One region of the Streptococcus sp. 27098_8_113 genome, then DNA from elsewhere that is predicted to be linked to it. Evidence: predicted binding sites of a transcription regulator. Region 1 holds the regulator's gene; the other holds the start of a gene.

Region 1 (11,777 bases):
ATCATGTCAGGTGAAGACGTTATCGTACGTATCTCTGGATACTGTGTAAACACTAAATACCTCACTCCAGAACAAAAAACTGAATTGACACAACGTGTCTTCCACGAAGTTCTTTCTATGGATGATGCACTTAGCTAAGCCTCTTTCCTAATTGTAAAACCAGCTGAAAATCAGCTGGTTTTCTTTTACTTTGGAGAGATAGCTTTGAGCATTTGTGTTATAATAGAGGTATTGTGAAATGAAAAAGGGGATATAATGGCTGAGAAAATGTCTACAGATGAAAAAAATCTTAATCTGGCTGTTGATGTTATCATGCTAGCTGGGACCTTGCTATTACAAAGCGGCTCAGAGATTTATCGGGTCGAAGACACCATGATCCGGATTGCCCATTCACAAGGCATCCTGGACTGCAATGCCTTAGCCATGCCCGTTGCCATATTCTTTTCAATTGAAAACACCAATATTTCTCGAATGAAGCGAAATATCCATATGAACTACAATATCGAGAAAGTCTGCGATGTCAATCAGGTTTCTCGGCAATTAGTCAGTGGAGCAATCAATTTGGAAGAAGCTCTTGAACAACTAGGGGCACTTAAAACAAAAGGGGTTCCCTATAGCAAAAGAGAACTCATCACAGCAGCTACACTCAGTGCTCCTTTCTTTTCTATCATGTTCGGTGGAAATTTCTACGATGCTCTTGGAGCCGGTATCGCGACTCTATTTGGCTTCTCTTTCTCTCTTTATGTCGATAAGTATATTCGAATTCCTTTTGTTTCGGCCTTTGCTGGAGCTTTTGTCTTCGGATTATTAGCCCAGATTTGGGCTCACTATTCGGGATTCGATTCAACAGCAGACTTGATCATCGCAGGAGCTGTCATGCCCTTCGTCCCTGGAATCGCTCTGACCAACTCAGTTAGAGATATCATGACCAACCATATCAACTCTGGAATGAGCAAACTATTTGAATCGCTTCTCATTACCCTTGCTCTCGGTGCCGGTACCTCTGTCGCCCTCATTCTTATGAAATAAGCCTATGACAATCTTGACTTTCTTACTACAAGCTCTGGCCAGCCTACTGGCTATCATCACTTTTTTAATCGTTCTAAATGTCCAGCGTAGTATGCTGATTCCTGGCGGAGTTTTAGGAATGGCTACTTGGCTACTCTATCTTCTACTCAAGGGACCGACTAATGTTATCATTGCAACTTTCGTGGCTGCTATCATTGGTTCCTGTGCCAGCCAAATCCTCAGCATCATCTATAGAACGCCGGCTGTCGTCTTTATTTTGGCTATTCTAGCACCTCTAGTACCTGGATATATTTCTTACCGGACAACTGCCTTCTTTGTGACAGGTGATTACAGTCATGCTATGGTCAATGCTACCTTGGTCGTCATCCTAGCCTTGGTCATCTCTATCGGCATGGCTAGCGGGACGGTTGTCTTAAAGATTTACAGCTACCTGAAGAAACATCCTCTGCACTATAAAAAATGAGTCAATACATATTGACTCATTTTTCTTTACGCATTTTGGTTAGAATTTCCTTAGCTTTTGCCTGATTAAATTGCTTCTCTTTGAGAAGTTCTTCAACAACAGCAGCAATCTCATCTTCCTGAGCACCGGCCAATAAAGCTAGGGATTTAGCTTGGAGCTTCATGTGGCCAGCCTGAATTCCCGTAGTCACCAGTGCTCTTAAAGCCGCAAAATTTTGCGCTAAGCCGACAGAAGCGATAATCGAAGCTAATTCTTTTGCTGTCGGTTGCCCCAATAAATCAAAACTGGCGACGACCATTGGATTAAGGCCAATGGAGCCTCCCTTAGCCGCAACCGGCATGGGTAAAGTCAACTGGCCATAGAGTTTTCTTTCCTCTAAATTGGCCTCCCAGTTACTCAATCCTTGATAACGGCCATCACGAGCAGCATAGGCATGGGCCCCAGCTTCAATGGCACGCCAGTCATTACCTGTCGCCAAAAGAACTGCATCAATTCCGTTGAAAATGCCTTTATTATGCGTGCTGGCCCGATAAGGATCCTGCTTTGCAAATTGACTGGCTAAAGCGATTCTTTGAGCAGTTCGTTCAGCTTCTGCCTTGTCTCGACTGAGTGAGTGAAAATCAATTTCACAAGAGGCTGTTACAAGCGCTTCAGTCGCATAGTTAGATAAGATAGCCATCAAGCTCTGTCCAGCTGTTAGCTCCTCCAACCGTTCTTTTAGTGCTTCTAGCATTGTATTAAGGATATTGGCACCCATGGCTTCCTGAGTGTCCACGACAAGGTAGACAACTAGAAAGTCCGTCTCTCCCTCTAGGAAGTCCATTCGTAAATCACGCGCCCCACCTCCTCGCTTGACGATGGAAGGATGGGCTTGATTTGCCAATTCTAATAAAGCTGACTTCTCATTTTGGATTTGCTCTAAGGCTTTAGCTACATCGGGCACATCATAGAGGGCGACTTGCCCAATCATCTGCCGATTATGAATCTTGATCTTGAAACCGCCGTTGCGCTTAATGATTTTTGCTGCAAAACTAGCAGCAGCAACGACAGAGGGCTCCTCCGTTACAAAAGGTACCTGATAAACCTGCCCATCTATAAGAAAGTCTGGTGCAATCGAATAAGGTAAAGCCAAAACAGAAAGCACATTTTCACTCATTTGATTGGCTGTCTCCAGCTGCAAATGGCTTTGATTAGCAAGATTTTGCCAATTCTCAGTCTGGAGTAGTTCATGGGCTTTCAGAAAGTCTAGCCGCTCTGCAGGCGTTTTTTTAGAAAATCCGGTCCAATTTATTTTCATGATGGTTTCTCGACTTTGATATACTTGCGCTGGTGTTGGTCGATTTGAACCAAGGCGTAAACTTGGTCATCGTAGTCAGTAAAAACAGCTGATCCGTTTTCATCTAGCTGGGCTTCGGCAAAGAAAAGCTCTTCATAAGCAGCAACCGTCAGTTCTTGACGTTGATTTAATTTCTCCAAACGATTAGTTATCAGCTGTTTTTCATAACCTTCTACCAGATTGGCACTAAAAATCTCAGCCACAGCACCACTACCATAACTAAAGAGAGCAATCTTGTCACCAGCCTTAAGATTTTCAGAATTTTCTAAGAGGGACAAGAGCCCTAAAAAGAGGGAGCCTGTGTAGATATTCCCGACCTTTTGGCTATAGAGAATAGACTTGTCAAAGTTTTCTTGCAGGCCTTTTTGCTCCTCCTGAGACAAGCTTTTATCCATAATTTTATTCAGCCCCTTCAGCGCCAATTTAGGATAAGGGAGATGGAAACAAATCGCTGCAAAGTCTCCCAAAGCTAAACCATGACGTTTTTGGTATTCGTTCCAAGTCGTCTTGAGGCAATCCAGGTACTGCTGGGTTGAGTAAACACCATTGACGTAAGGAGTCGTCGAATAATTTGGTCGCCAGAAATCCATAATATCGCGAGTCTGGGCCACATTATCTTCATTGAATTCAAGGATGCGTGGATTTTGACTGATCAACATAGCGATAGCGCCTGCACCTTGAGTCGGCTCGCCTGGCGTTTCCTTTCCATATTTGGCAATGTCACTAGCGATGACCAAGACCTTGCTTTCTGGATATTGTCTGATATGCAGTTTGGCATAGTCTAGAGCAGCAGTTGCGCCATAGCAGGCCTCTTTAATTTCAAAGCTACGAGCAAAGGGCTGAATGCCTAAAAGACCATGAATAAAGACCGAAGCCGCCTTGCTTTGGTCGATGCTAGACTCTGTTGCGACAATGACCATATCAATGACCTTCTTGTCCTCTGCAGTCAAGATTTGCTCAGCCGCTGCTGCGCCCAAAGTGACAATATCCTCAGTTAAAGGAGCAATGCTGATCTCCTTCATCAATAATCCCTTGCTGAGCTTGTTGGGATCAATGCCCCGCTCCTCAGCCAGATGATCTAATTTTAAAACATAATTGCTGGTCGCAAAACCGATTTGATCGATTCCGATTTTCATCATAAAGACCTCATTCAATTCATTTGATAGCTAATAGTATTCAGACACTATTTTACCATAATTAAGGCTAAAACTCTTTTAAAAACCATTTTTTACGCTCAAATCCGACTTGAGACGGAGAAAGCTCATCATCAAAAAATGAGAGAAACTCAATTTTTCAAATTCAGTTTCCCTCATCAGTCTATTCCAAATTTTGAGCTAGCAAGTTTAGGGATTTAAGGATAAGCTTCCGCCCATGAATCCCCTGAAATCGCTCTTGTTTTTTTCTTTATAAACAGTCCGAAGCAAGTCCTACTTCCGCTTCCTTGCAATCAAGTGAATCGGTGTTCCCTCAAAGACAAAGGCCTTGCGGATTTGATTTTCCAAGAAACGCAGGTAAGAGAAGTGCATGAGCTCTTCTTCGTTGACAAAGATGACAAAGGTCGGCGGTTTTGTCGCCACTTGAGTCGCATAAAAAATCTTGAGGCGTTTGCCCTTGTCAGTCGGTGTCGGATTAATCGCGATGGCATCCATGATAACATCATTGAGCACCGCTGATGGAATACGGGTATTCTGGCTCTGACTAATTTGCTTAATCATGTCTGGCAGCTTATGGAGGCGCTGCTTAGTCAGGGCAGAGACAAAAATAATCGGCGCATAAGACAAGTACTGGAACTGGTCGCGGATATCTTCTTCCCAGTCTTTCATGGTATGGTTGTCTTTTTCCAGCGTGTCCCACTTATTGACGACGATGATCATTCCTTTTCCTGCTTCATGGGCGAAGCCAGCGATTCGCTTGTCGTACTCACGAATTCCTTCTTCGGCGTTAAGCACCATCAGAACGACATCTGAGCGATCAATCGCCCGCATTGCCCGCATAACAGAGTATTTCTCTGTATTTTCATAGACCTTGCCTGACTTGCGCATACCAGCCGTATCGATCATGGTAAATTCCTGACCTTCACTATCCGTAAAGACCGTATCAATAGCATCGCGCGTGGTACCAGCCACTGGACTGGCAATGACCCGATCCTCACCTAAGATGGCATTGATCAAGCTAGACTTGCCGACATTAGGACGGCCAATCAAGCTAAACTTAATCATATCAGGATTTTCAACCACTTCCTCATGTGGAAGATTTTCAACGATAGCATCCAGAACATCCCCTGTACCAATCCCGTGGACAGAAGAGACTGGGAATGGATCTCCCAAGCCCAGTGCATAGAAATCATAGATTTCATTGCGCATTTCAGGATTATCCACTTTATTAACCGCTAAAATAATCGGCTTGTGAGTCTTATAAAGCATCCGAGCCACATACTCGTCCGCATCAGTGATGCCTTCCTTGCCGGACACGACAAAAACGATGACATCAGCCTCGTCCATAGCGATCTCAGCTTGATGCTTGATTTGCTCCATAAAAGGCGCATCAACATCATCAATTCCGCCCGTATCAATGATACTAAACTTACGATTCAGCCAATCTGCCGTCGCATAGATTCGGTCACGAGTAACCCCTTCCACGTCTTCGACAATGGAAATCCGCTCACCCGCAATCCGGTTAAATAGCGTTGACTTGCCGACATTGGGACGGCCGACAATGGCAATAGTTGGTAAAGCCATGTTTTTCCTCTTTCATTCTTTGAGACAGAGCTGAGCTCCGCCTTATTTTTCTAATTTCTTTTCTTTGAACAGTTGGTCAATCGCTTGATTCGGCTCCTGACCAAATTGGGCTGCCAAACGCTGGCTCCAAGTATCCTGTGCCCGCTCACCAGCATACTCAGCCTGCACACGGTCATAGGCCTCGATGACTGAGCTGAGTTGCTCACAGTATTCTTCCTCAAAGACCACCGCTTCATAAGGCAGACGTGGCTTGACAGCATGGTTTTGATTAGGCTTTCCTAAAGCCATGCCGAAAACTGGATAAGTATAGTCTGGCAGATTAAAGAGCTGAGCTATTTTTGAAGCTTCATAGCGAACTAAACCAATAATAACGCCGCCATAACCCAGACTTTCAGCTGCTAAGAGGGTATTTTGTCCTGCCAAAGCAGCATCTACCGAGCTAATCAGGAGATTTTCTGTTCCTTCAGGGTAAAAACCATCCGTGTGCAATTGAGCGCCCTTTTGAGCACGATTGAGGTCGCCAACAAAAAGCAGGAAGGCCGAAGCCTGCCGAATGGCTTCTTGGGGAACCAAATCAAAGAGGGCTTCTTTTTTCTCTTTGCTTCGCACCACAATGATCGAATAGGACTGGAAGTTCTTCCAGCTGGAAGCAGCCCGCCCAGCATCGATAATAGAACGCAGTTCTTCAGCTGAAATCAGCTCTTCCGTAAAGCGCCGAACAGACGTATGAGCCTTCATCAAGTTAATTGTTTCATTCATCGACGGTTCTCTCCTTCTAGATGCACTTCTTGAGCCAGAAACTTAATCCGCTCCATAACCCGCTTGGCCTGCCAAGTCTCATCGCCATTCTTAGAGCTGGCAAAGTGACGCTCTAAATCCGCAAAACTAAAGTTAGAAGTAAAGAAAGTTGGCATATTTTCCTGCATACGGTGCTGGAGAATGACCTGCAAAATCTCATCGCGCATCCAGGGGCTAGACTGCTCTGCACCGATATCGTCCAAAATCAGCACTTGAGCTGTCTTGACTTGGTCAATCTTGTCCTTGACTAAACCAGAACTGATAGCATTCTTAACATCCAAAACAAAGCTCGGATAGTGAAGCAGAGTCGTTGAAGCACTGCGTTTTTCTGACAAATCATGCGCCAGAGCAGCCATCATGTAACTCTTACCCACGCCGAAATCTCCGTAGAGATAAACAGCCTTTTGATAATTAGGAAAGTCCGCAACAAAACTGGTCAAGAGTTCAAAAGCCTTGTAACGACCGACATCGTCTAAGTCTACTTTGGCCAAACTAGCTTCTTTTAGACTGGTGGGTAGATTGATGAGGTTGAGACGGTTTCTAATCGCTTCCTGTCTCTCCTGCTCGATCAACTCAGGTGTTTCCTCATAGGCAACATCCGCATAGCCTTCATTTTTCACCAAAATTGGCTTATAACCCTTAGCAATATAGTTCTGATCTTCTAGCAGGAAACGATCTCGTTCGGTAATGTATTGATTGAACTTAGAAATGCTCCGCTGAATTTCAGTTGGAGACAGTTGTTCTCGACTGATAAAGGCAGCGATATCTGGATCGGCTAAAATCTGCTGGACCAATTTTTGATAATCAAACTGCTTCACCTTATTCATATGAGGCATTGCCTGTCCTATTTTTTCCATTTAATCGCCTCCCTCTTCCAGTCTTGCTAAAAGTCTTCTTTTTTGCTCTTCTAGTTCCGCTTGTTTTTCTAAGCTGGTTTCATTCTTGTAATCTGGCTGACTCCAGTTCGGCACATTGCTTCTAGAAGCAGTTGGGCTGACTTGCGCAGGACGACTATTCGTCTGCTGATTACGCTCACGGATTTTCAGGACTGCCTCTTCAGCCGAAGTCACCTTTTGATAAGAAAAATCATTGGCCACCTTGAGGGCATACTTCTCATTGAGGTTGGCCGAATCAACCTTATTAAAAGTCAATAGCAGGATGATATTGATAACTTCATCCAACAGTCCCATCTCTGCCAAATCCTGAATCAGCTTCCGTTCACTACGCGTAATGGCCGCTTGACGGGTTTTCTTGATTTCTGCCAAAAAGAGTAGTGGCTGCTTGCTTTTAGCCTCACGGATAATAGACTGCTCTTGCGGAGAAAAATCTCCCGAAACTGGTTTTTGCTGAATCTTTTGCTGCATCCGTTTCGTCGAAATCACATGTGACACAGCTGTTTCACGCGCTAAGACATAGGTCTCATACCAAGTCCATTTCTTCTGCTCCGCAATAGCAAACAAGTCCAAGAGATCCGATTTTTCATCCGCAAAACGCAAGCCATCCTGAGCCATTCTCTGTTTAAAATGCGTCAAGTCAAAATCATTCTGGCGACTGGTTCTCGTCGGACCGACCTCTTCCATGCCATAAATCTGGCTAAAAGAAGCACCGATTTTTTGTCCAGCTGGATTTTCCGGTCGTAGCTTATCTACCGCCGCCTGACCAATCTTTTTCTCCAAAAGACTACTGTACACATGATGAGCAAAGAAGTCCTCAGCGGACAAGGTTGGATAGAGTCGGATGAAAAATCCCGTCTCCGTCTGGAAAAGCTCTAGCAAGCCAATAGCTGATAGACGTTCCAAGCTCCTCTCCAACACTTCCATACCAAAATCAAGATGATTTAAAATATGGCTGAAAAGTCGCTGCTGAGCTCCGTTATCCCAAAAAGAAACCAGATAAAGATAAAGCGCCACTGCATCCTTGCCCACAATAGGTAGATAATAACGGGTCAGCCCGCTCATATCCTGACTGACCTGGTTATTAGACAAGAAAGAAAAATGATCATTTGGTTTCATAAGCCCTTATTTTTCCTTTTTCTTCTTAGAACCCTTGGTAATCTGCTTCAAAAGGCTTTCCAGCTCGCCAACATCCTTAAAACTCCGATAAACACTGGCAAAACGGACATAGGTAATCTCATCCAGCTCGGCCAGCTCATCCATGACCAGAGAGCCAATATATTCGCTAGCAATTTCATTTTCGCTCTGACTGCGAAGTTTTTGCTCAATCCGATTGACCAATTCTTCGATCTCGTCACTTGAGACCGGACGCTTCTGAGCGGAGCGGATGATTCCATTAAATATCTTATCCCGAGAAAACTGCTCACGCGTCCCATCTTTTTTGACAACGACTAGGGTTCTTTCTTCCACGCGCTCATAAGTTGTAAAACGATGCTGGCATTCCTCGCATTCACGGCGACGACGGATTGTATTTCCATCTTCTGCCTGCCGGCTGTCAACCACACTTGATTTGCTTCCGCCACATTTGGGACAACGCATGTCATTTCCTCCTAGAATCTTAATACTTCATTATACCATGTTTTGACCAATAACAAAAGACGAGAGATTTCCCAGCCATAAAAAAACTAAAGCTGGCAAAGCAGCTTTAGCAAGAAAATCTTCTTTCAAAAATCCAGCAAATGGAAACTCAGCCCTTCTTGTCAAAATACTTTTTGGTCTCAGCAATAATAACCGGAGATAAGGCCAAAAGAGCAATCAGATTTGGCAAGGCCATCAAGGCATTGACAATATCGGCAATGACCCAAACTGCTTCTAGCTCAATAAAGCCCCCTAAGAGCACCATAGCAACAAAGATAATTCGGTACAAGCGAATATATTTGACACCAAACAGGAACTCAAAGCAGCGCTCACCGTAGTAGTTCCAGCCTAAAATAGTGGTAAAAGCAAACAGAACTAGAAAAACGGATAGAAGGATTGGACCAAAATTAGCAAAGACAGTCGCAAAGGCTGCCTGAGTCAAGGACACACCATTGAGATTGCTATCCCAAACTCCTGTGATTAAAATTGTCAATCCTGTCAGACTACAAATAATCAGAGTATCAATAAAGGTTCCCGTCATAGAAATCAATCCTTGTTCGACAGGCTCCTTGGTCTTGGCTGCTGCTGCAGCAATAGGTGCTGATCCTAGACCAGATTCATTGGAGAATACCCCGCGCGCAACCCCATTTTGAATCGCCATCTGGATGGTTGCACCAGCAAAGCCACCAACAGCAGCTGTCTGACTAAAGGCAGAACTAAAGACTAGCTGAAGAGTTGGCAGCAAACGATCTATATTGACTGCTAATACAGTCACAGTCCCCAAGATATAAATAGCCGCCATAAAAGGCACAACCTTGGTCGACACTCGAGCAATCGACTGAATACCGCTAAAAATAACTAGAGCCACCAAAATAGCCAAGATAGAGGCAGTCACAGCTGGAGGCAACTGAATGGTATTCTGCATAGCTTCTGTAATGGAATTCACCTGCGTAAAGGTTCCAATCCCTAAAAGAGCCACCAAGACACCCGCTACAGCAAAGAAGATAGCCAGCGGACGCCATTTTTCGCCCATTCCTAATAGGATATAATGCATGGGACCACCAGCAACGGCTCCGTGAGCATCCTTAGAACGATACTTGATTGCTAATAAACCTTCGGCATACTTGGTTGCCATTCCAAAGAAAGCTGCTAGCCACATCCAAAATAAGGCGCCCGGTCCACCAACTTTTATGGCAGTCGCTACACCGATAATATTCCCCGTGCCAACCGTGGCTGCCAATGCTGTACAAAGAGCTGCAAAGCTAGACACATCTCCATGATGATCCTCACCGGAAACAAAAATTAAGCGAAAGGCGCGAGAAAGGCGCGAAATCTGTAGCAACCTCAGACGAAGTGTCAGATAAAGCCCTGTTCCAACTAATAAAATTAAGAGGGGAGGCCCCCAGACCAGAGAATCAATTTGATTCAACAATTTCAACATAAATCTTCTGCTCCTTTTCCACACCGAGAAAAAGAAAAGTACATGTGTAAACATGTACTCTGGATGCCTGAGAACGACCGTTTCCTGCCCTTCCCTTGCTCTGTCCTTTTACCTGAGAGTTTGAGCAGTTGCCTGCCTTGCCCCTTCGGTGCCAATCATGGTCTCTCCAGAGTTCCGTCCATTTCACAGTCATAAGGCTCAAACACTTATTTCTGAAAAACTTCATTCGGTGTCTATTCTAAATTTTCTATTATTTTAAAATAATATTCGGTTTTTGTCAATGTTTTATAACAAACTTTAAACATGTAAACGTTTTTTAACACAAAAAGAAGCCTAAGGCTTCTTTCTTAACTTAATTCTGCCAAAATCGCCTTCAGTTGCTCCTTCGTATGAACACCAGCTACTTGCTTAACGACTTGACCGTCTTTCTTGAACAGAAGGGTAGGAATGGACATAATGCCGAATTCACAGGCAGTATTTGGATTTTCATCCACATCCATTTTGAGGATTTTCAATTCGTCCTCATGAACTTCTCCTGCCAACTGCTCCAAGATAGGCGCCTGCATACGGCATGGACCGCACCAAGTTGCCCAAAAGTCAATCAGAACCAGTCCGTCTTTTGTCTCTTCAGCGAATGTTGCATCTGTAACTGCTGCTACCATAAATCTTCTCCTTTGAATAGCTTACTTTTGATATTATTGTACACCAAACCCAGAGGAAAAGAAAATATTTGCTACGGAGTACTCGATTCTTCCCTACTTAAAGATTACAATCGTCGCACCGCTGCCACCAGCATTTTGCGGGGCATAACCGAAGGACTTGACCTGCTTGTTTCGACGGAGGTATTTAGTTACTCCTTCACGGATAACACCCGTTCCGATACCGTGGATAATGTCCACTTGAGCCATGTTGTTAAGGAGGGCCTGATCGATAAAGGCATCAAGCTCTTCCATGGCCTCTTCGTAGCGTTTGCCACGCAGATCCAGTCTGGCTCTTGGACCATTGGTATTGGTTCGCTTGACCACATTGACCTGCTTGCGCTTAGGTTGCTGCTCCTTTTCAGCCTTGAGTAAGTTGAACTCCTGCTCTTCTAATGTCATCTTGATAAGACCGACCTGAGCTTCCCAGCGTCCGTCCTTGAGCTGCTTGACCAAGGCTCCCCGCTGACCATAGCTGGTGACTAGGATATCATCTCCCACCTTGGGCGCCCGATTTTTCTTAGCCTGCTTGAGCACCTTATTCTTTGATAAATCAACCGTTTCTGGTGCCAACTTTTTAAGCTGGGCCTTGGCTTCGATAATCTCATGCGGTTTGAGACTGGACTTATCATGGAGATTTTTGAGAATGCTCTCACTTTCCGCTAACGCCATATCCACGATTTCCTGGGCTTCCAACCGTGCCTTATTGAGCTCGGTTTCCTTTTCTCTGTTAAACTCATTGT
Region 2 (11,777 bases), on a different contig from region 1:
CGCCGATAACGTCCCCCAAACCACCCGTCTTGGAAAAAGGTGCCCCTTCTGCTGCTACAAATAAAATTTTCATGAAACGATGTCCTCTGTAACTTTTTGACCTTTCTTCAGTACAACTGGATGTTCAGCTGTACCTCGAACGACTACTCCTTCAGCAATCTCAACGCCCTTGTCCACAATTGCATATTCTACCACTGCATTTTTTCCAACGACAACGCGTGGAAAGAGGAGACTGTCTTTGACACTGCTACCCGCTAAAATTCTTGTATTCCGCGAGATAACAGAGTTTACAACTTCACCTTCTACAATACTACCTGAGGCAAACTGAGAGCGATTTACCTTCGATCCTGTTGCATAGTAAGTCGGCTCTTCGTTTTTCACCTTTGTATAAATCTTTTGATTTGGTGAGAAGAGAGAGTAGAATTTCTGCCGATCAAGCATATCTTTATTGGCCTTATAGTATGATTCAACAGAGTAGATATTTGCCAGATAGCCTGTGTACTCGTAAGCAAAAGCTCCAACTTCAGCTGCCAAGTCCCGAAGAACATAGCGTAATTTTTGTGGGAATTCTTTTTGGGCTTCTTCTTCCAATTTTTCAATCAACCACGGCGTATCTACTACAAAAATATCAGTGGACATATTGAAGAGCTCGCCCTCGTCTCTATCACTATGCAGCTTATGTCCTAGGACATGGTCCGTTTCGCTGACTTGCAGAACTGCATTTACATCTGAAATATCTTTAGATGGCAATTTCTTGTAAACCACCGTCATCGGTTGCTGGGTCGTGTTATGTAAGTGGAAGACCTGATTAAGGTCAATGTTGATCAACACATCACAGTTCAGGGCTACAGTTTGGTTAGAGCCTGAGCGCTTCAGATAAGTCAGTAACTGTTCATAATATTCCTTACCAACTGTGCTACTTTCTACACGGGTATTGTAAATTCCTAGATAGTAGTGACTCAAAAGTGTAGACAAGCCCCACTCACGACCTGAACGAATATGGTCAAAGACAGAGCTGATATTGTCTTGTTGGAAGATACCAAAGACGCTACGAACACCAGCATTAGCAAGACTAGACAGTGGGAAGTCAATCAAACGGTATTTCCCTCCAAATGGCAAACTAGCAACTGGACGATGTTCTGTTAAGGTTGACATGTCGTGGAAACCGACCGTATTTCCTAAAATCGCTGAATATTTATCAATCTTCATCTGTTGGTACCCCCACTTTTTCATTATATCCGACTACTTGCACTTCATCTGTTCCGTCAATCTCTACACCATCAGAAATAACAGCGCCCTCACCAATGATCGCACGTTTAATCTTAGCTCCTTGGCCAATAATAGCGCCACTCATAATGACAGAATCAATAACTTCTGCACCCTCACGAACTTGAGCGCCCGTTGAAAGAATAGAATGCTTAACAGTTCCATCTACGAAACAGCCATCAACTACCAAAGAATCTTCAACATGAGCATTTGCACCAAGGTAGTTTGGTGGTGAAATCAAGTTACGTGAGTAAATTTTCCACTGACGATCACGACTGTCTAAAGCATTTTCTGGACTAATGTATTCCATGTTCGCTTCCCAAAGTGACTCAATCGTACCAACGTCTTTCCAGTAGCCGTTAAATTCGTAAGCATAAACGCTTTCGCCAGATTCAAGATAGTTAGGGATAACATTTTTACCAAAGTCGGACATATCGACATTGCTCTTTTCAGCAGCAATCAACATATTGCGGAGACGTTGCCAGTCAAAGATATAGATTCCCATAGAAGCCTTGGTAGATTTAGGATTTTCTGGTTTTTCTTCAAATTCAACGATCCGGTTATTGGCATCGGTATTCATAATACCAAAACGGCTAGCTTCCTTGAGAGGCACATCTAAGACAGCAACCGTCAAACTAGCGCTGTTATCCTTGTGGGATTGGAGCATATCATCATAGTCCATCTTGTAGATATGATCACCAGATAGGATTAAAACATATTCAGGATTGATACTATCGATATAGTCAATATTTTGGAAAATAGCGTGGCTTGTTCCCTCAAACCAACGATTTCCTTCACTGGCAGAGTAAGGCTGAAGAATGGATACACCTGTATTGATACCATCCAAGCCCCAGCTTGAACCGTTCCCGATATGGCTGTTCAAAGCAAGTGGTTGGTACTGGGTAATCACACCGACATTATTAATCCCAGAGTTGGCACAGTTTGACAGCGCGAAATCAATAATACGATAACGACCACCAAACTGTACTGCTGGTTTTGCAATACTTTGTGTGAGCTTTCCAAGACGAGTTCCTTGCCCACCGGCAAGAATCAAAGCTAGCATTTCATTCTTCATATCCTACTCCTTTGTGGAATCTTTTTTAGCATTTTTACGAACATTCACACGACGCTTGATTTTCCAAATACTTGCTCCCAAAGCTGGTAGCGTAAAGGTCAAGGTCTGCGGATAATCTTTCCATAGTCCCTCTTGAGACTGAACTGTTTCGTTGTGTTCCTTCCAAACACCTCCCCATTTCTCTAATTCAGTATTCCATACTTCTTCATAAATGGCTTCCACTGGCACACCAATGGTAAAGTTTTTGCGCTCTACTGGCACCATATTGAATACACAGACTAACATATCTCCTTTTTCCGTCTTACGGATAAAGGAAAGGACACTCTGATCGGTATTGTCGGCATCAATGATTTCGATGCCATCGTAGCTAAGATCAATCTCCCAAAGCGGACGATTATCTCGATAAAAGGCGTTGAGGGCCGAAGTGAAGCTCTGCATCTGCTTGTTCATCTGATCGTCCAGATTTGACCATTCCAGCTGCTCTTCTGACTTCCACTCTAGGAATTGACCAAATTCTGAACCCATAAAGAGCAATTTCTTGCCTGGATGGCAGATTTGATAGGTCAAGAGGTTGCGTAGACCAGCAAATTGATTGTAGCGGTCACCCCACATCTTATGCATCATGCTCTTCTTACCATGAACGACTTCGTCGTGAGAGAAAGGCAAGAGGAAGTTTTCAGAAAAAACATACATAAAGCTGAAGGTCACCAGATTAAAATCGTACTTGCGGTAAATCGGGTCTTCTTCGTAGAAACGGAGAATATCATTCATCCAGCCCATATTCCACTTGAAGTCAAAGCCCAAACCACCCATCTCTCTCATGCCCGTAATCTTGGTTTCGGACGAGCTCTCTTCAGCAATCATCATGACATCAGGATGAGCTAGCTTGATGACCGTATTCAAGCGCTGCAAGAAATAGTAGCCTTCATAGTTACGATTACCGCCGTCCTTGTTTGGCTGCCAAGGACCACTATCGTAGTCTAGATAGAGCATGTTGCTAACCGCATCCACACGAACCCCATCTAGATGGTAGAAATCAATCCAGAACTTGATACTAGAAATCAAGAAAGATTGCACTTCATTTTTTCCCAAGTCAAAATTCAAGGCACCCCAGCCATAGTTGTGAGCTCGGTCATGATCCTGATACTCAAAGGTTGGTGTTCCATCATAGTAGGCCAAGGCATCGTCATTGATGGTAAAGTGACCTGGAACCCAGTCCACAATGACACCAATATTATTCAAGTGACATTCTTCGACAAAGTCCTGAAATTCCTCTGGCGTTCCATAAGTATGTTCAAAGGCAAAGTAACCCATGAGCTGGTAGCCCCAGCTGAGTCCCAAAGGATGGGCCATAAGCGGCATGAACTCAACGTGCGTGTAGTTCATTTCTACCAGATAAGGAATCAACTCCTCCTTAAGCTGAGCCATAGAATATGGACTGCCGTCAGGATTACGTTTCCAAGATCCAGCATGCACTTCATAGATATTGACCGGTCTTGAGAAAAAGCCCCAACGCTTTCTCCGAGCCAGCCAAAGTCCATCTTGCCACTTCTTCTCTGGAATAGTCCGAACAATAGCTCCCGTACCTGGACGCTCTTCCAAATAGATAGCCAGCGGATCAATTTTCAAGATTTCCTGACCACTACTGCGTTTGATATTGTACTTGTAAATATCTCCTTCCTTAGGCAAATCCGTGAAGACTTCCCAGACACCGCCTTCATTGCGAGTCATAGGAATCTGCTCTCCATACCAATTGGTGAAATCTCCAATCAGATGCACATTCTGCGCATTTGGAGCCCAGACTCTAAAGGTGTAGCCAGCCTTGCCATCCACCACATCCTGATGCACTCCCAAATAATGCTGCAAATGAAAGTTTTCACCTGTTGTAAAGGTTCTTAATGCTTCTTTTTTGTCCATTTAGTCACCTTTCTATTTGTAAGCGTTTTCTATGTTTCTATTTTACCCCATTTTCTTATATTTTTCAAGTAAATTTCCAAAAACCATCTCAAAAATTTCAAAAGCCCAATTTCTTTACAAGAATGAGTTGCTATATCAATAGATCGTTGAAGAAGATCTCATAAAATACTGATTCTACAGGCTTTTACTTGAATTATTTGATATAAAATTAGAGATAAAATGGTTAAAATTTGTATAGACCAATATGTAAATTTACATTTTAAAATGATAAGTAATCAAAAATATAAATACTTATTTCTTTTCAAATTGTCCGATCACATGTTAGATTTGCAAGTGCATTATGGTAAGAAAAAAGGCCGCACAAAGCCGCCTTTCTCATTATTTCACATCAAACACGATGGATTTCACTTGTGTCATCGCTTCGATACTGTAACGAATCCCTTGCACTCCGGCTCCAGATCCCTTAACACCAAGGAATGGGAAGTTATCTGGACCACGTTGTGTCTTATTATTGATGTGTACAGTACCCACTTCCAGTTTCTCAGCAATTTCAAATGCTTTCGGGAAATCATTTGTAAAGACTGAAGATTGAAGACCAAATTCTGACTGGTTACAGATCTGAATAGCCTCTTCAACGGAAGTCACACGAATAATCGGAAGAACAGGACCAAATGGCTCTTCCCAAGCTAATTTCATATCCAGTGTCACATGGTCAAACAAGGCAGGCCAGATGAGATTTGCTTCACGTTTGATTTCTGTCAAGGCTGACGCTCCCTTTTCCTGAGCGTCTTCAATCAACCCCCAGATGAAATCTGCTGATGCATGATCAATGACTGGTGTGATATCCGCATTATCAAAGGGATCACCAACCGTCAGTTTCTCTACCTCTGCCTGAAGCAACGCTGCCAATTTATCTGCTACGCTCTCCATGACAATGACACGTTTAATGGCCGTACAGCGCTGGCCGGAATAACAGTATGCCCCGCCAACAATCTGCTTAGCTGCATGCTCCAAGTCAGCATCTTCCAGCACAACTGCAGCATCCTTACCACCCAATTCAAGCATAATTGGACGCATACCAGCCAACTTACCGATGCGCTCACCGATTGGAGTGGAGCCAGTAAAGTTAATGTAGTTTACTTCCTTATGCTCAATGATGTAGTCTCCGATTTCTGAACCACGACCAGTAATGGTATTGAAAACACCGGCAGGCAGACCTGCCTCAGCAAAAGCCTGAGCCAAGAGCAAACCAGAGATTGAACCTTGTGTAGGTGGCTTAAACATCACAACATTTCCGCCGATAAGGGCAGGAGCAATCTTAGAACCAGATAGGTTGACTGGGTAGTTAAATGGCGCAATGGCCAGTACAACTCCTACAGGCTCACGACGGACCATAGCCAGTTTTTTCTTGCTGGCAGCTTCAAAGCCGCCCCCTTCCATAACCTGGCCATGAATACGAATGCCCTCTTCAGCTGCATAACGAATCAAGTCTGCTGTCCGGACTACCTCTCCGACTGCCGCTTTGATACCCTTGGCAACTTCTTTTGCAAGAATTTCGCCAATCTTCTCCTGATCGCGCTCCAAAATATCCGCAGCCTTATGCAGATAAGCTGCACGTTCGACTGCTGAAAGAGATCGCCAAGCTGGCAAAGCCGCCCGAGCGCTCGCCATCGCATAATCAACCTCTGCCTGACTCATGGCAGGAACAGTTCCTAAAATCTCATTATTGATAGGAGATGAGATGGTGATTTCATTTTCAGAAGCTCTCCACTCTCCATTTATATAGTTCTTATATTGTGTCACGTGTCCCCTCCAAAATGTTATTAAGTATCATTTTATCAAATTTTCTGAAAATTTCAACTAAATTTTAGAAATTTAAAGAAATTTTTCACAAATTTCATGAATCATCTTCTTTTGCTCATATTAACTCTCTGTATTTCTCTCTTTTTTATCAATTCTCACTTTCTACACTAGGTCTACTATGACGCTGAAGAAAACTAAAAAAGACCAGGAAAATTTCCTGATCTTAATTTTCAGATTAATCGAAGTCAAGATATTCTTTTTCAAGTTCAAGAACTTCTTCCATCGTTGCACATTCAGTCAATGCGCGTTGTGCAAGTTCTTCCATCTTCTTCGTATCCAATTTCTTCATAAGGCTACGAGTCCGAAGGACAGAAGTGGCACTCATAGAGAATTCATCCAAGCCCATTCCGACAAGAAGCGGCACAGCTGTTTGGTCACCGGCCATTTCTCCACACATACCTGCCCATTTGCCTTCAGCATGAGCTGCCTTGATAACATTGTTGATCAAGCGAAGGATTGATGGATTGTATGGTTGGTAGAGGTATGAAACTTGTTCGTTCATACGGTCAGCTGCCATTGTGTATTGGATCAAGTCGTTAGTACCGATAGAGAAGAAATCAACTTCTTTGGCAAATTGATCAGCTAGCATTGCTGCTGCCGGAATTTCAATCATGATACCTACTTGAATATTGTCCGCTACAGCAACACCTTCAGCTTGCAATTTCGCTTTTTCTTCTTCGTAAACTGCTTTAGCTTTACGGAATTCTGTCAAGAGAGCAACCATTGGGAACATGATACGCAATTGTCCATGTACAGAAGCACGCAAGAGAGCGCGGATCTGTGTACGGAACATAGCGTCACCAGTTTCAGAGATAGAGATACGCAATGCACGGAAACCAAGGAATGGATTCATTTCATGCGGCATATCGAAGTAAGGAAGCTCCTTATCTCCACCGATGTCCATCGTACGGACAACCACTGGTTTTCCATTCATGCCTTCCAAGACAGCCTTGTAAGCTTCGTATTGCTCGTCTTCTGTTGGGAAGTCTTGTGAATCCATGTAAAGGAATTCTGTACGGTAAAGACCTACGGCTTCAGCACCATTTGCATTGACACCTTCAACGTCTTTTGGTGTACCAATGTTAGCAGCGAGTTCAAAGTGTTTGCCATCGGCAGTCACTGTTTGAGCATCTTTCAAGAGAGCCCATTCAGCTTTTTGCTTCGCATAAGCTTCACCAGCTACCTTGAATGCTGCTGCCTGCTCTTCAGTTGGGTTAATGATAACTTCACCAGTGATACCATTTGCTGCAATGATATCGCCGTCTTTAACGAGTTCAGTAATATTATTGGTTCCCAATACCGCTGCGATTTCAAGCGTACGCGCCATAATCGCAGAGTGGCTTGTTCGTCCACCGATATTGGTTACAAACGCTTTAACAAATTTCTTGTCTAATTGAGCCGTATCAGAAGGAGTCAAGTCATGTGCAATCACAACTGATTCTTCATTGATAGAAGCTGGATTTGGTAATTTCTTGCCCAAAAGGTTTGCCAAAACACGCTTCGTTACGTCACGAATGTCTGCCGCACGTTCTTGCATGTATGGATTGTCTTCCATACCTTCAAAAATAGCGATAAACATGTCTGTAACTTCTTTCAGACCAGCTTCCGCATTTACTTTCTTAGTACGGATCGTTTCTTTGATTTGACCAACCATTTCAGGGTCAGCGAGTACCATTAAGTGAGCGTCAAATACTTGAGCCGCTTCCTCACCAAGGCTATCTACTGCTTTCTCACGGATAACAGAAAGCTCGTTCTGTGAAGCTTCAAGAGCTGCATCCAAACGAGCCTCTTCTGCATTCGTATCATCGACTGAAACAGTCTCAAATGACAAATCCGGTTGAACTAATAGATATGCCTTAGCAACGGCAACACCGTCAGATGCTGCAATTCCTTTAAGCATTTCTGTCATTTTCTTATGCCAATCCTTCTTTTTCCATTGTTTCTGAGATAGCAGCGATAGCATCATCCGCGTCTGCACCTTCAGCTGAGATTGTAACGTCAGCACCTTGGCCAACACCAAGACTCATAACACCCATGATTGATTTAAGGTTTACTGATTTACCTTTGTACTCAAGAGTGATATCTGAAGCAAATTTGCTAGCTGTTTGTACCAACAATGTTGCTGGACGCGCGTGAATACCTGTTTCTGCCACAATGTGGAAATCTTTAGAAGCCATAGTTAGACTCTCCTTTAAAATAATTCTTTTTGAGTTAAAGTGATAACCCTTACAAGTTGATATTATATCACTTTTTGAAATCTTTTTCAAGAATTTTATAGCCCGCTTACAAAATATTTCGTTAGAGTTTGAAAATGAATTCTGTTTTAAAATAGTAGATTCAATCGTCAACTCCCTCTCTTTCCGAAATAGTTTCAAGGCTTTCTTCCCTATAATGAATTCGTCTTGGTCTAGCTTCGCTTAAAGTACAGTAAGCGCTGTGACTCCTTGTGGTTATTTCTCTTTATTTCGATGTTTTACACACTATATATTGTATCTCAATAGTTGCTATAAGAAAATATCATACAATATTTAGTTCAAAACTGTTGACATCGAATTCGCTTTTAGATATACTAGTTTCAGATTTAAATTTAAGAAAATGAAAGTATAGAGGAATCATCTAATGGTAACTATTTACTCTAAAAATGATTGTGTTCAATGCAAGATGACCAAGCGTTTTCTTGATACCAACAATGTGGAATATCGCGAAATCAATCTTGATGAGCAACCAGAATACATCGACCATGTTAAAAGCCTCGGTTTCAATGCAGCGCCTGTTATTCAAACGTCAACTGAAGCATTTTCTGGTTTCCAGCCTGGTAAACTCAAAAAATTATCATAATCTCGCCAGTATTTAGAGCTTTGTTGCCGCTCCTATCATTCGTAGGAGCCGTTTATTTTGTAAAAGCAAAAGACATTTTAGAAAAAGGAAAATTATGGGACTCAAACACTTAGAAGATGTGACTTACTTCCGTCTAAATAACGAAATTAACCGTCCAGTCAATGGGCAAATCATGCTTCACAAAGACAAGGAAGCTTTGGAAGCCTTCTTTAAAGAAAATGTTGAACCAAACACGATGAAGTTTGCTTCTATTACTGAAAAAATTCAATATTTAATCGAAGAAAACTACTTGGAAAAAGAATTTATCCAACTCTATTCTCCTGAATATATTGAAGAGTTGTCTGCTTTTATCCATGCTCAAGATTTCAAGTTCAAATCTTTCATGGCTGCCTATAAATTCTATAACCAGTATGCACTGAAGACAAATGATGGTGAATACTATCTGGAAAGCATGGAAGATCGGGTGCTCTTTAATGCTCTCTACTTTGCCAACGGAGATGAAGCCATTGCCAAGGATATTGCAAATGAAATCATCCACCAGCGCTATCAACCGGCTACACCAAGCTTCCTCAACGCTGGTCGAGCTCGTCGTGGCGAATTGGTTTCCTGCTTCCTCATCCAAGTAACAGATGACATGAACTCAATCGGCCGCTCCATCAACTCCGCCCTGCAGCTCTCTCGTATCGGAGGTGGGGTCGGTATTTCCCTCAGCAATCTGCGGGAAGCTGGAGCGCCTATCAAGGGTTATGAAGGAGCTGCATCTGGCGTTGTGCCTGTTATGAAACTCTTTGAGGACAGCTTCTCTTACTCTAACCAGCTGGGGCAACGTCAGGGAGCTGGGGTTGTTTATCTCAATGTCTTCCACCCAGATATTATCGCTTTCCTTTCTACCAAAAAAGAAAATGCTGACGAAAAAGTTCGTGTAAAAACCCTCTCACTCGGTGTTGTCATTCCAGATAAATTCTACGAATTAGCGCGTAAGAACGAAGAAATGTACCTCTTCAGCCCTTACTCAATCGAACGTGAATACGGTGTACCATTTGCCTATATCGATATTACAGAGAAATACGATGAGCTAGTTGCCAATCCTAAGATCACCAAGACTAAGATCAAGGCTCGTGATTTGGAAACAGAGATTTCTAAATTGCAACAAGAGTCTGGCTATCCATATATCGTAAACATTGATACGGCCAACCGTTCAAATCCAATTGACGGTAAAATCATCATGAGCAACCTTTGCTCTGAAATCCTGCAAGTACAAGAGCCTAGTCTCTTGAATGACGCACAAGAGTATCTCCACCTGGGAACAGATGTATCATGTAACTTAGGCTCTACCAACGTTGTCAACATGATGACTTCGCCTGACTTCGGAAAATCCATCCGGACTATGACACGCGCTTTAACCTTTGTTACAGACAGCTCGCATATTACGGCTGTTCCTTCGATTGACCACGGTAACAGTCTGGCGCACACCTTTGGACTAGGAGCTATGGGACTGCACAGCTACTTGGCACAGCAGCTGATCGATTATGGATCAGCGGAAGCTGTCGAGTTCACCAGCATCTATTTTATGCTCATGAACTACTGGACTTTAGTTGAGTCTAACAATATCGCTCGCGAGCGCGGTGTAACCTTCCATAACTTTGAAAAATCTGACTATGCTAACGGCACTTACTTTGACAAATACCTGACGGGTGAATTTGTACCTAAGTCTGAACGTGTGAAGGAACTTTTCAAAGACATCTTTATCCCATCTGCAGAGGATTGGGCAGAACTTCGTGACAAGATAAAAGCGGACGGTCTCTACCATCAAAATCGCCTAGCTGTTGCACCAAATGGCTCTATCAGCTATATCAATGATGTTTCTGCTTCAATCCATCCAATCACTCAGCGGATCGAAGAACGTCAGGAAAAGAAAATCGGTAAGATTTACTATCCTGCGGCAGGTTTGTCAACTGAGACCATTCCTTACTACACCAGTGCCTATGACATGGACATGCGCAAGGTAATTGATGTTTACGCCGCTGCAACTGAGCACGTGGACCAAGGTCTATCTCTGACTCTCTTTATGCGCAGTGATATTCCAAAAGGCCTCTACGAATGGAAAAAAGAAAGCAAGCAAACAACCCGCGACCTTTCTATCCTGCGTAACTACGCCTTCAACAAGGGAATCAAGTCCATCTACTACGTCCGCACCTTTACTGACGATGGCGGCGAAGTAGGCGCTAACCAATGTGAAAGCTGTGTGATCTAGTAAGTAACAATTTACAATTACACCATTTAAATTCAACAAAATAAAGTATAAAAAAACACTTATCGCAATGTTGCTGAAGGAAATCGTTTCCCTCACGACATAAGCAAGTATTAAAAATTTAAAGCGAGATTATCATGGAAACTTACTATAAAGCCATAAACTGGAATGCCATCGAAGATGTCATCGACAAATCAACTTGGGAAAAGCTGACAGAGCAATTCTGGCTCGATACTCGTATCCCTCTGTCAAATGACCTAGACGACTGGAGAAAACTTTCAAACAAAGAAAAAGACTTGGTAGGAAAAGTCTTTGGTGGGTTGACCCTTCTTGATACCATGCAATCTGAAACTGGTGTACAAGCTCTTCGCTCAGACATCCGTACACCGCATGAGGAAGCTGTTTTCAATAACATCCAATTTATGGAATCTGTCCACGCAAAATCTTATTCTTCTATCTTTTCTACCTTGAATACCAAGGCTGAAATCGAAGAAATCTTTGAATGGACTAACACTAATCCCTACCTACAAAGAAAAGCTGAAATTATCAATGAAATCTACCTCAATG

The links. Region 1 encodes NrdR, which represses ribonucleotide reductase genes. Its sites were predicted from a motif close to ACACNATATATNGTGT; they were not measured.
Region 2: a site for NrdR is predicted at 8,599-8,614, ahead of nrdH (glutaredoxin-like protein NrdH). Genes of this name have one in related genera too.

What each region holds. Positions count from the first base shown of each region.
Region 1 is NZ_JAPVZU010000017.1:7,021-18,797, reverse strand. Features, by position in the region: gene pflB (formate C-acetyltransferase) at 1-138, shown strand, start outside; gene O3644_RS09105 (threonine/serine exporter family protein) at 256-1,029, shown strand; gene O3644_RS09100 (threonine/serine exporter family protein) at 1,034-1,492, shown strand; gene O3644_RS09095 (hydroxymethylglutaryl-CoA reductase, degradative) at 1,509-2,789, opposite strand; gene O3644_RS09090 (hydroxymethylglutaryl-CoA synthase) at 2,786-3,964, opposite strand; gene der (ribosome biogenesis GTPase Der) at 4,256-5,566, opposite strand; gene O3644_RS09080 (NADPH-dependent oxidoreductase) at 5,609-6,325, opposite strand; gene dnaI (primosomal protein DnaI) at 6,322-7,221, opposite strand; gene O3644_RS09070 (DnaD domain protein) at 7,222-8,376, opposite strand; gene nrdR (transcriptional regulator NrdR) at 8,383-8,856, opposite strand; gene O3644_RS09060 (sodium:alanine symporter family protein) at 9,005-10,336, opposite strand; glycine riboswitch at 10,427-10,516, opposite strand; gene trxA (thioredoxin) at 10,684-10,998, opposite strand; gene O3644_RS09050 (endonuclease MutS2) at 11,092-11,777, opposite strand, start outside.
Region 2 is NZ_JAPVZU010000004.1:24,842-36,618, reverse strand. Features, by position in the region: gene glgA (glycogen synthase GlgA) at 1-73, opposite strand, end outside; gene glgD (glucose-1-phosphate adenylyltransferase subunit GlgD) at 70-1,209, opposite strand; gene O3644_RS03640 (glucose-1-phosphate adenylyltransferase) at 1,199-2,341, opposite strand; gene glgB (1,4-alpha-glucan branching protein GlgB) at 2,345-4,258, opposite strand; gene O3644_RS03630 (NADP-dependent glyceraldehyde-3-phosphate dehydrogenase) at 4,637-6,061, opposite strand; gene ptsP (phosphoenolpyruvate--protein phosphotransferase) at 6,297-8,030, opposite strand; gene O3644_RS03620 (phosphocarrier protein HPr) at 8,035-8,298, opposite strand; gene nrdH (glutaredoxin-like protein NrdH) at 8,741-8,959, shown strand; gene nrdE (class 1b ribonucleoside-diphosphate reductase subunit alpha) at 9,054-11,213, shown strand; gene nrdF (class 1b ribonucleoside-diphosphate reductase subunit beta) at 11,348-11,777, shown strand, end outside.